DNA from 3 places in the Mesorhizobium sp. B2-3-5 genome. Region 2 is predicted to be linked to each of the others. Evidence: predicted binding sites of a transcription regulator. Region 2 holds the regulator's gene; each other region holds the start of a gene.

Region 1 (4,102 bases), on a different contig from region 2:
CCTGGTTGAGGTTTGGCCAATAAACCTTTGGCAGGTCGTCATATTTGTTGACGGTCCCGTCGGCGTTCCTTGGATACCAGCGGCCCGGATCGGTGTCGCGGCTGGCGTAGAAGGCCACCGCTTCGCGCAGCGTGTGGAAACGGCCATTGTGGAAGAAGCTCTGGCGCAGCGCGACATTGCGCAGCGTCGGCGTCTCGAACAGGCCGCAATACTCCGTCCGGCCCTTGAAATCGGTGCGCAGCGGGCCGCACAGGCCGAGATCGGCGTAGGCGGGGTCGGCATTCGCCGGAATGGTCGGATTGCGCGGCACGGCTATGGCGATCAGGCCGAAATCGGTGAATTGCGGCGGCTCGCCGTTATTGGCGGGCTCGCTGAGATGGCAGCTGGCGCAATTGCCCTTGGCCTCGTCCTCGAACAGTGCCCGGCCGCGCAGTTCCTGCGCCGTGAGCCGCGCCTTGCCGGCGAGGAAGGCGTCGTAGCGGCTGGAATAGGGATAGAAGTCGGCGGCACTCTGCTCGAAAGTGCCGAGCGCCTCGGCGGCGGCGGCGAAGGCATCGCCGGGATGGTCGAACACATCGTTGCCGAAGGCGGCCTCGAATTCGGCGGCATAGGCGGCCTTGCGCAAGGCGGCGGTGATGGCGGCTTCATCCTTGTTGGCCATCTCGAAAGGCGAGAGCAGGGGGATCTTCGCCTGATCCTCGCCGTGATCGGTGCGGCCGTCCCAGGTCAGGCCGCCGGTTGGACCATTGTCGACGCTCTCGTCGCCCTCATCCTCGGAATCGTGGAAATGCGCGGTGAAGGCGGGCGCCGCCTGCAGGTAGCGCAGCGACGGCACGGCGCGGACGCCCGGCCGGTCCAAGTTCGGCCCGCCCATCTCGATCGGCGCGGCCGAGGCCGGGCCGAAGGCGTGGCGCGGGTCATGGCAGGACGAGCAGGCCTGCTTGCCCGACGCCGACAGCGATGGGTCGAAGAACATCTTCCGACCAAGCGCGGTCAGCGCGTTGGCTCGTTGGAACGCCTCGGCGCGTGACAATGGACCGGGGTGGACGCTGCCGGCGCCAGCGCGGACGATGTTTGCGGAGGAGATCGCGGCGATGGCCAATAGCGAAGCGGCGACGGCGCGGTTCTTCCATTGTGCGACTGGCATCTCGGCTGGTCCGTTTCTGGTCCGTCAATCTGGGATCGGCATTGCTACGGCTTGATGACCGTGCGCGCCTATCGGTAGCGTTCCTTCCCCTCTGTCCTGCCGGGCATCTCCCCCGCAAGCAGGGCAATCGCATATGGCGTCGCCCTACGAATACCCCCACCCCTAACCCCTCCCCACAAGGGGAGGGGAATCTCGTAAACGCCGATCTCGACAACTTCCAAGTTCGGCGCTGAATATGATCAACTAGCCACGCGGCAGCATTCCCTCCCCACAAGGGGGAGGGAATGCTGCCGCGCGCACCTTTACCTACGCCTTGGGATCGAAAACATGCTCAATTTGCCAGGATCGGCGTCAACGGAAGTCTCCCTCCCCCTTGTGGGGGTCCGAAGGACGGGCGAGACCCGTGGCTCGCCCCGGCAAGTTAGGGGTGGGGGTACTCGTAGGGCGAAAGCCTTGGCCCCATATGCGATAGCCCTGCACTCGGTGGGGAGGCTTAGGGGTAGGGGTACTCGTAGGGCGAAAGCCTCGGCTTTCCATATGCGATTGCCGTGCCCCTGCGGGAAGATGTCCGGCAGAATAGAGGGGCGCTGTCCCGCCAGCTTCTTCGTGCCTCCTTGCATGATCCTTGCCCTGTCACAAAGCTGACAAGCACCGGTCCTAGCGTCGAAGAATTCCTCCAGCCATTCTCCAGCCACGAGGCGTCTCCATGATCAGGTCCTTCCTCTCGCTCTGCCTCACCTCGACGGCGTTGGCATCGTTCGCTGGCGCGGCCCACGCCGCCCCTCCCGGCTACGACAAGATCGACACCGTCGTCGTCATCTATGCCGAGAACCGCAGCTTCGATAATCTTTATGGTGGCTTTCCCGGCGCCGATGGGCTAGCCAACGTCTCGGCTGACCAGGCGCGCCAGCTCGATCGTGACGGCAAGCCGCTCGCGGAACTGCCGCCGGCCTGGGGCGGGCTGACCGGCAAGGGCGTGACGCCGGCGATGACGGAGGCCCAGACCGCCCATCTCGCGAATGCCGTCTTCTCGATCGACGATCCCAAGGGCTTCAACGAGAATATGGGGGTCGTCACACGCGACCTCTGGCACCGCTTTTATCAGGAGCAGATGCAGATCGATGGCGGCAAGAACGACAAGTTCGCCGCCTGGGCCGATTCCGGCGGCCTTGTGATGGGCCATTATGACGGCTCCAGCCTGCCGATGTGGGCGGTGGCGAAGAAATACGTGCTCGCCGACAATTTCTTCCAGGGCGCTTTCGGCGGCTCCTTCCTCAACCACTTCCAGCTCGCCTGCGCCTGTGCGCCGTTCTATCCTCACGCCGACACCAGCCCGGGAAAGGGGCTGATCGCCGTGGTCGATGCCGACGGCAAGACACTGAAGGTCGCCGACGACTCACCGGCCTCGGCGCTTGGCGGGGCGCCTAAATTCGTCAATGACGGCGCCATCACGCCGGATTCTTATGCCGTCAACACCATGCAGCCGCCCTATCAGCCGAGCGCCAACAAGCCGGTCGAAGGCGGCGACAAGGCGCTTGCCGACCCGGCGCAGCCGACCACGCTGCCGCCGCAGCACGACATCACCATCGGCGACCTCCTGTCGCTGAAGGGCGTCGACTGGGCCTGGTATGCCGGTGCCTGGCAGCTAGCGCTCGACGGCAAGAACGCGACGCCGGTGCCGAATTTCCAGTTCCACCATCAGCCGTTCAATTATTTCGCGGCCTACGCGCCCGGCACCGCGGCACGGACCGAGCATCTCAAGGACGGCGGCATGGAGGGCGCCGAGTTCATCAAGGCGATCGACGAGGGCAAGCTGCCGGCCGTCGCCTTCTACAAGCCGCAGGGCAACCTCAACGAGCATGGCGGCTACACCGATGTGGCGAGCGGCGACCAGCACCTTGCCGATCTCGTTTCGCATCTGGAGAAGAGCCCGCAATGGAGCCACATGCTGGTGGTCATCACCTATGACGAGAATGGCGGCTTCTGGGATCATGTCGCGCCGCCCAAGGCCGATCGCTGGGGCCCGGGCAACCGCGTCCCGGCCTTCATCATCTCGCCCTATGCGAAGATGGGCACGGTCGACCACACGCAGTATGACACGACGTCGATCCTGCGCTTCATCACGGCGCGCTACGACCTGCCGGTGCTCTCCGGTATCGTCGCCCGTGACAAGGCGCTTGCCGTGAATGGCGAGCCGCCGATGGGTGATCTGAGCGCGGCGCTTGACCTGAGTCGGTAGAGGCGGCCGAGGCAAAAGGGGCCATCGCGCCGCGAAGGTCCCTCTCAGCCGCCATTGACCAAGGCAAGAATGAGCTTCTGCAGATTGCCGCCCTGACCGAGTTCGACGCGGTCGAAATCGCGGCTGGACTGCCGCTGCGCCTGCGAGAGTTCGGACAGGCGCCTGGTCATCTCCGTCCGGATCTTGCTGCATTGGGGATCATCCGGCACCGTGAGGCCGACAGTGGCCGCCTCGATCTTGCGCACCATGTCGACAATGCTGGCGCCATGCACCTTCTCATGGGCACTGACGCCGGCGAGGAAAACCTCCCAGTTCTTCTGGACGGCTGAGGGCAGCGGCGCGGTGGGACTGGGCAAGGTGTAGGTGATGATCAGCTTCGGCTTGGCCGACACCAGCACGCAGGCCCCGCCACGCGCCTGATAGTCCCTGGTCCAGGTCAGTTTGAAATTTGTGTGGGCGATGGCGTGGGCAATGCCGACATTCGGCCCGTTCTCGCCGATCGACCGGTAGAGCTCCAGCCCCGACTGGCCCGATATGGCATACGTCTCCACCTTCTCGACCGGCTTCCAGCCGGCCGCTGCGGCTGCCAGGGGCCAGGCCATCAGCGCGACCGGCAAAAGACGCAGACGAACACGGTTTGTCGGCACCACTCTCTCCAAATCGGCCCGGACGGCTTGCCCAACAACCAATGTCACCGGACCGCTTTTCCTATATGC
Region 2 (4,102 bases):
CGCCGTCCTGGCCCGACACCGGCACTGTGCCGGCAAGGCCTTGCGCGGTCAGCGCCGCGACGACACCGCCGGCGGTGCCGTCATTGGCGGCGACCACGGCATCGACCTTGTTGTCGTTGGCGGTCAGGAACTGCTCCATGTTCTTCTGGGCGTTGGCGGGCAGCCAGCCGTCCGTATAGGCCTCGCCGACATTCTTGATCTTGCCGCTGTCGATGGCCGGCTTGAGCACTTCCATCGAGCCCGAGAACAGGAAGTCGGCATTCGGATCGGCGCCCGAGCCCTTGATGAAGACATAGTTGCCTTCCGGCTTGACCTTGAACACCGCGCGGGCCTGCATGCGGCCGACTTCCTTGTTGTCGAAGGTCAGGTAGAAGACGTCCTTGTTCTCGATCAGGCGGTCATAGCCGACGACCGGAATGCCTTCGTCCAGCGCCTTCTGGACGGCCGGGCCGATCGCCGAGGCGTCCTGCGCCAGGATGATCAGCGAATTGGCGCCCTGCGAGATCAGGCTCTCGACGTCGGTGAGCTGCTTGCCGGGATTGGACTGCGCGTCGGCGGAGATGTATTTGTCGCCGGCGGCCTCGATCGCCTTCTTCATGGCGGCCTCGTCGGTCTTCCAGCGCTCTTCCTGGAAGTTGGACCAAGAAACGCCGATGACCTTGCCCTTCGCCTGCGCGACCGACGCGAGCGTCAGTGACATGGCGACACCCGCCAGGATGGCGACTGCGAATCTCTTCATGATTATCCTCCCTGCGCCGCGTATGGCGCGACCAAACTGGCCCGAAGGCCGGCACAAAGGCTCTATTTTTTCGAGCCTCAAAAAAAATAGTGATGCATCGCCGGAAAGCTGTCAACAATGATTCTGATGGATTTCGAGGGCCCGGGAACCTTTTTTCGAGCCCCGCAATAAATAAATGACAGCATCGGCCGCTTCTGCCAGTATTTAATCGTGTTGCCGACAGTGTTCGAGGTCAGGAAGAACCGCGGCGACCGGGAGGATATGGGAAAAACATGTCGGTCGGAATCCGCCACGACGACCTGCGCCGGCGCAACCGCGCGATGGTGATTGCCGCGGTGCGCCGGGCCGGCCAGTCCTCGCGCACCGAAATCGCCGCGACCACCGGCCTCAGCCACTCCACCATATCGGCGATTTCCTCCGATCTGATCGGCGAAGGTATCCTGGCCGAAGGCAAGCCGAGCGAGGCCGGCGCGCTCAAACGCGGCAGGCCGCAGGTCGGCCTTGGCCTCAATGCGGAAGCCGCAACGGTGATGACCGCTGTGCTGTCGCTGAATTTCCTGTCCGTCGCCGTTATCGACTATGCCGGCCAGGTCATATCAGAGGAACAGCGCCGGCTGGACACGCTGACCATGTCGCGCGATGCACTGATCGGCGAATGCGTCGCCATCGTGCGGCGGCGCCTGGAGGATCCCGACATCGACGTGCGCAGCGTCGCCCGCGTCGCGCTGGCCATCCAGGGCATCACCGACACCGATGCCCGGGCAATGCTGTGGTCGCCCATCACGCCGCAGACCGACATCGCCTTCGCCGACATACTCGAAGCCGAGTTCGGCATCCCCGCCACCGTGGAGAATGACTGCAACATGATGGCGGTGGCGCTGCGCTGGCGCGATCCCGAGCGCTACCGCGACGACTTCATCGCCATTCTCCTTTCGCACGGCATCGGCATGGGCCTGGTGCTGAAGGGCGAGCTCTTCACCGGCACCCACTCCTCGGGCGGCGAATTCGGCCACATGATCCATCGGCCAGGCGGCGCGCTCTGCCGCTGCGGGCGGCGCGGCTGCGTCGAAGCCTATGCCGGCAATTACGCCATCTGGCGCAACGCCAGGCAGCTCAGCGAGGACACCGAGCCGGTGGCCGATGTCAGCGACGCGCAGATGCGGGCGCTGGCGGCGACGGCGCGGCAAACGGACGGGCCCGAGCGCGAGGCCTACCGCAGGGCCGGCGAGGCGCTGGGCTACGGCCTCGGCAGCCTGTTCGCGCTGATCGATCCCGCCCCCGTCGCCATGGTCGGCGTCAGCGCCGCCGCCTTCGACCTGATCGAGCCGGCCTTGCGCGAGGCCATCGCCCAGACCGCCGGCGGCCAGCACTCGAAATCGATTTCCTTCGACACCGAGCCTAACGAGTTGCCGCTGATCCGCGAGGGCTGCGCCATGCGGGCGCTGACTTTCGTCGACCAGGAGATTTTCGCGCCGGGCATGCAGGCGAAAGCCGGCTCCGGGGAGAACGTGGCCTGAATAACGTCGCGCTCAATCCTCGCGGATCGCATACCCTGCACCACGAATGGTGCGGATGACGTCGGGCATGCGGCCGTTGTTGACCGCCTTGCGCAACCGGCCGACATGCACATCCACCGTGCGCTCGTCGATATAGATCGTCTCTCCCCAGACATTGTCGAGCAGCTGGCTGCGCGAAAACACCCGGCCGGGATGACGCATCATGAATTCGAGCAGGCGGAATTCGGTCGGCCCGAGCCGGATTTCGCTCTTCTTGCGGTAGACGCGATGTGATTCGCGGTCGAGCACGATGTCGCCGACCTTGAGCACACTGGACAACACTTCCGGCTTGGCGCGGCGCAGCAGCGCCTTGACCCTGGCCATGAATTCCGGTGTCGAGAACGGCTTGACCAGATAATCGTCGGCGCCGGTCGAAAGGCCGCGCACGCGGTCGCTTTCCTCGCCGCGCGCCGTCAGCATGATGATCGGCAGCCGCTCGGTCTCGGGCCGCATCCTTAGCCGGCGACAGAGTTCGATGCCGGACACCGCCGGCACCATCCAGTCGAGCACCAGCAGGTCGGGGACATTCTCCTGCAGGCGGATCTCCGCCTCATCGCCGCGCGGGACCACCTCGACCTGATAGCCTTCCGATTCCAGATTGTAGCGGAGGAGCACGCCGAGCGGCTCCTCATCCTCCACCACCATGATGCGTGGCGCGATCATCGACTGGTCACCTCTAAAGCAATTCCAGGAAAAGTGTGAAGCGGTTTCCGTCCGGAATTGCATGGAAACAAGAGCGGTTTTCCGTGAAACGGTGAACCGCTCTGACGATCAAGCCGCCGGCGCCGACATCGCCGTTTCGTCCTGCTTTGGACGATTCGCTGGCAGCTGCGTACCGGTCAGCACGTAGTAGGCATTCTCGGCGATGTTGGTCACATGATCGCCGATCCGCTCGAGATTCTTGGCGCAGAACAACAGATGCGTGCAAGCGGTGATGTTGCGCGGATCCTCCATCATGTAGGTGAGAAGTTCGCGGAACACGGAGGTGTATTTGACGTCGATGCGTTCGTCGTCGGCGCGCAGCTTGGCAAGGGCCTCGGCATCGTGCGCCGCATACTCCTCGATCACGCCCTGCACCTGGATCAGCACCAGCTGCGCCATGGCGTCTATCGAATGCGACAGGTCGCGCGGCGTGGTGGACAGGCCGACCGTACCGACGCGCTTGGCGATGTTCTTGGCAAGATCGCCAATGCGTTCGAGGTCGCCGGCCATGCGGATCGACCCGACGACATGCCGCAGATCGTCGGCCATCGGCTGGCGCTTGGCGATCAGCGTGATGGCGCGATCGTCGAGTTCGCGCTGGCGCGCGTCCATGATGACGTCGTCGGAGACAACGCGCTGTGCCAGCGCGTTGTCGGAGTTCAGCAGCGCCTTGGTGGCGCCGCCGACCATCGAGCTGGCGAGATCGCCCATGTCGCTGATCAGCCTGCTGATCTGTCCGAGATCCTCGTCGAAAGAAGCGACTGTGTGTTCGGCCATGATCCTGGTCCTCGTATGCGTGAGATCAGCCGAAGCGGCCGGTGATATAGTCCTGCGTGCGCTTCTCGCGGGGCGATGTGAAGATCTTCTCGGTACGGTCGAACTCGACCAGCTCGCCCAGATACATGAAAGCCGTCTGGCGCGACACGCGCGCCGCCTGCTGCATGTTGTGGGTGACGATGACGATCGTGTAGTCGGCCTGCAGCTCGTCGATCAGCTCCTCGATCTTGGCGGTCGACAGCGGGTCTAGCGCCGAGGCCGGCTCGTCGAGCAGGATGACCTCCGGCTTCACCGCCACGGTGCGGGCGATGCAAAGACGCTGCTGCTG
Region 3 (4,102 bases), on a different contig from region 2:
TGGTCCTCCTGGTCGGCATACCCGCTTACGTCTTCCTGCATCACAGCCGCTGGGGCCGTTATCTCTTTTCGGTCGGCTCGAACGCCGAGGCTTCGCGCCTGTCGGGCGTCAATGTCCAGCGCACCATCTTCATGGCCTACACGCTGTCGGGTCTCTGCGCGGCGTTCGTCGGCGTGCTGCTCGCGTCGCGCATCGGCATCGGCAATCCGACCCAGGCCGAGGGCTGGGAACTGCAGGCGATCGCCTCGTCGGTGATCGGCGGCACCTCGCTGTTCGGCGCCGTCGGCTCGGTGCATGGACCACTGCTCGGCGCCTTCATTCTCGCCACCATCAACAACGGTGCCAACCTGCTCAACGTCAACGCCTTCTGGCAGCGTGTCATCACCGGCGTGCTGATCATCGTCATCGTCTATTTCGACGGCCTGCGCCGCCGCGGCGGCAAGTAGTCAACGAACCGAAATTCGATCGCCGGTCCGATATCGAGACGGGCCGGCGTTTTCGTAAAACCGACTGGACTGAAATATGAAAGCCGTCGTTTGCCGCTCACCCGGCGACCTTGTCCTGGAAGACCACCCCGCGCCCGACTCGCCACCTCCCGGCTGGGCGCTGGTGGCGGTCAGCCATGTCGGCATCTGCGGCACCGACTATCATATCTTCGAAGGCAAGCACCCGTTCCTCGCCTACCCCCGCATCATGGGCCACGAGGTGTCGGGGACGATTGTCGAGACCGGTGAAGGCGTCGATCTGGCCATTGGCGAACCGGTGGTCGTCAACCCCTATCTGTCCTGCGGCAGGTGCATCGCCTGCCGGCATGGCAAGCCGAATTGCTGTGTGCGGATCGAAGTGCTCGGCGTCCATCGCGATGGTGCCATGTGCGAGCAGATCCTGGTGCCGGCACGGAACCTCTATCCCGCCGACGGCCTGTCGCTTGCCGACGCCGCGGCGATAGAATTCCTGGCCATCGGCGCGCATGCCGTGCGTCGCTCGCGCGCCGACCCCGGCGCCCGCACGCTGGTGATCGGCGCCGGCCCGATCGGGCTTGGCACCGCCATCTTCGCCCGCATCGCCGGGTCCGACGTGACGCTGCTCGACATGAGCAGCGAAAGATTGAATTTTGCCGCGAACGAACTCGGCTTCCCGGCCCTCGATGGATCACACGGCGCGGCATCCGATCTGGTCAGGGAGGCGACGTCAGGCGAAGGGTTCGACGTGGTCTTCGACGCCACCGGCAACACCCAGTCGGTGCAGTCGGCCTTTGCCCATGTCGCGCATGGCGGGACCCTGGTGCTGGTCAGTGTCGTCAAGGATGACATCGCCTTCTCCGACCCGGAGTTCCACAAACGGGAGATGACGCTGATCGGCAGCCGCAACGCCTTGCGCGCCGATTTCGATCATGTCGCCGCTTCGATCCGCAGCGGCGCCGTGCCGTTGGCCAAGCTGGTTACCCACCGGACGAGATTGGCCGATACGCCGTCCGATCTCGCCCGCTGGGCGCACGAGAAATCCGGCCTGATCAAGGCCGTGATCGAGGTCGGATAGTCGGCTGAAGCCGGCTTAGAGAGCCGACAACTTCAGCTCGACCCGTTCGGCCGGAAAGCGCGACTCGGAAAACTGGATCGGCTGGCCGTCTGGCGTGACGTTGACGGCCACCGTTACCAGCACGATGGCGCCGGGCTGCAGGTCGAGGTCGGCAAGGTCGGCCGCATCGGCATGGCGAGCCGACAGCACGGTCGATTGCCGGAGATAATCGTCTATGCCGAAACGCGCCAGCGACGCCGTGACCGATCCTGTCTCAGCCATGGCTTTGTCGATACCGGCAAAGCGCCTGGCATCGAACCAGCCGGCGGCGCGCGATACCGGCCGACCATCGGCTTCGCCGCGTGTCTCCAGCCTTATCACCTCGGTCCCCCTGGCCAGCCCGAGCCCCTCGGCGACTCGCTGGCTGGCAGGCTCGACCGAGGAGGCAAGCAGCACGATGTGCCGTTCCGACGTCTGCCCCTGCAGGCCTGTCGAAAAGCGTGTGCGCGCGCCGATCGGATAGGAGAGCCGCTTGCGCGACAAGACGAAGGTGCCGCGTCCCTGCTCGGCCCTGAGCACCCCTTCCTGGACAAGGGCCGATATGGCGCTGCGCACCGTGTGGCGGTTGACGCCGTAGCGTTCGGCCAGCGCCATTTCGGGCGGCAGCGCGGCATTCTCGGCGAAATCGCCGGCCGCGATCGCCTGCAGGATCCTGTCCACGATCTGCCGCCACAACGAAACACCGCTGCGCCGCTCGATACTGTCGGCCTCCTGTCGCCCGGTCATGAATCGCCCCTACTCTGTCGCTTGTCATCCACCCGTCATGGACTCGCGTTAGGTAATATGTATAATTTGTATAGTTGTCTATATCAATAGACAAATTTAGCCAAGAGGAATGCAACGCATGCGAGGACAGGAAGCCCGCGACCAGGCCGAGCGGAAGGCCGCCATGGCGACGCTGGCGCAATCGAGCGGCGACGACATCGTCCGGCTTTGGAACGAGGCTGGCCTGCCTTCGCAAGCCGAGCTGCTGCGCGGTCCCGAGACGGGCCTGGTCACGTTGCGCGGCCGCATCGGCGGCGGCGGCGCGCCATTCAATGTCGGCGAGGCGACCGTCACCCGCGCCACTGTCCGTCTGCCGTCCGGACAGGTCGGCCATTGCTACGCGCTTGGCCGCGACAAGCAAAAGGCGAAGCTGGCGGCCATCGCCGACGCGCTGTGGCAGGACCCTGCCCGCCGCACCGAGGTCGAGACCAGGCTGATCGCGCCTCTACGGGCGGCGCTCGCCACTACCCATGAAAAACGCCGCGCCGAGACCGCGGCAACGAAGGTGGATTTCTTCACCATGGTTCGCGGAGAAGACTGATGGACATCGCAGCGCAATCGATCGAGGGCGGTTTCGCCGATCCGGTCTTCAACGCCCAGACCGTTTTTCGCGCGATCATGGACGCGATGGCGCGGCCGGGCAGCGTGCAGCCCCTGCCGGTCCTTGCCCGCCCGCCGGCGCCGCTCTCGGCGACCGCCGGCGCCGTGGCGCTGGCGCTCTGCGACAACGACACGCCGCTCTGGCTCGACCCGGCCCTGCACGCCTCCACCGCGGTCACCTCCTGGCTGGGTTTCCACACCGGCGCGCCGCAGGCCAACACGCCTGCCGACGCGCATTTCGCCTTTGTCGCCACACCCGCCGAGTTGATGGCGCTCGACGGCTTTTCGCAGGGCACGCAGGACTATCCCGACCGCTCAACCACGCTGATCCTGCAGGTCGGCGATCTCGCTTCCGGCACCCCGCTGCTACTCGAAGGCCCCGGCATCGAAACCAGCGCCACGATCGCGCCGGCGCAGATGCCGCGTCATTTCATCGAGCAGTGGAAGCAGAATATCAAGCGCTTTCCGCGCGGCGTCGACATCATCCTCGCCACGTCGGAAGGCATAGCCTGCCTGCCGCGCACGACGCGCATCAAGACGATGGAGGCATAAGATGTATGTCGCGGTAAAAGGCGGCGAGGCCGCAATTGCCAACGCCCACAGCCTCCTTGCCGACCGCAGGCGCGGCGACCGTTCAGTGCCGGCGCTGCGCCTCGACCAGATCGTCGAGCAGCTGGCGCTGGGAGTCGACCGGGTGATGAGCGAAGGCTCGCTTTATGACCGTGAACTCGCCGCGCTCGCCATCGTCCAGGCGCGCGGCGACATGATCGAGGCGATCTTCCTGGTGCGCGCCTATCGCACCACGCTGCCGCGCTTCGGCTACAGCAACCCGATCGACACCGGCACGATGCTGGTCGAGCGGCGGGTCTCGGCGACCTACAAGGACCTGCCCGGCGGCCAGTTGCTCGGCCCGACCTTCGACTATACGCACCGCCTGCTCGATCCCGAACTGGCCGCAGGCGCCGATGTGGCCGAGCCCTTGCGGCGCGAGACGGAAGCGCGGGCCATGCCGCGCGTCTCTGCGATCCTCGCCCGGGAAGGGCTGATCGAACCGGATGGCGAGATGCCGCAGGACCATGTTCCGGGCGACATCACCCGCGAGCCGCTGGAATTCCCGATGGCACGCGACATCCGCCTGCAGGCGCTGTCGCGCGGCGAC

What was found. The regulator PhoB, encoded in region 2, activates phosphate uptake and scavenging genes when phosphate is short. The targets are predictions, from matches to a motif close to TGTCATNNANCTGTCAT.
Region 1: a site for PhoB is predicted at 1,779-1,795, ahead of FJ958_RS08755 (acid phosphatase). Genes of this name have one in related genera too.
Region 3: a site for PhoB is predicted at 2,327-2,343, ahead of phnF (phosphonate metabolism transcriptional regulator PhnF). Genes of this name have one in related genera too.

Annotation. Positions count from the first base shown of each region.
Region 1 is NZ_VFVX01000005.1:189,879-193,980, forward strand. It holds gene FJ958_RS08750 (cytochrome c peroxidase) at 1-1,147, opposite strand, end outside; gene FJ958_RS08755 (acid phosphatase) at 1,854-3,386, shown strand; gene FJ958_RS08760 (DUF922 domain-containing Zn-dependent protease) at 3,431-3,988, opposite strand.
Region 2 is NZ_VFVX01000008.1:207,269-211,370, forward strand. It holds gene xylF (D-xylose ABC transporter substrate-binding protein) at 1-739, opposite strand, end outside; gene FJ958_RS12740 (ROK family protein) at 1,012-2,256, shown strand; gene phoB (phosphate regulon transcriptional regulator PhoB) at 2,269-2,958, opposite strand; gene phoU (phosphate signaling complex protein PhoU) at 3,067-3,774, opposite strand; gene pstB (phosphate ABC transporter ATP-binding protein PstB) at 3,800-4,102, opposite strand, start outside.
Region 3 is NZ_VFVX01000018.1:77,311-81,412, forward strand. It holds gene FJ958_RS20195 (ABC transporter permease) at 1-446, shown strand, start outside; gene FJ958_RS20200 (zinc-binding alcohol dehydrogenase family protein) at 523-1,539, shown strand; gene phnF (phosphonate metabolism transcriptional regulator PhnF) at 1,555-2,304, opposite strand; gene phnG (phosphonate C-P lyase system protein PhnG) at 2,423-2,884, shown strand; gene phnH (phosphonate C-P lyase system protein PhnH) at 2,884-3,495, shown strand; gene FJ958_RS20220 (carbon-phosphorus lyase complex subunit PhnI) at 3,497-4,102, shown strand, end outside.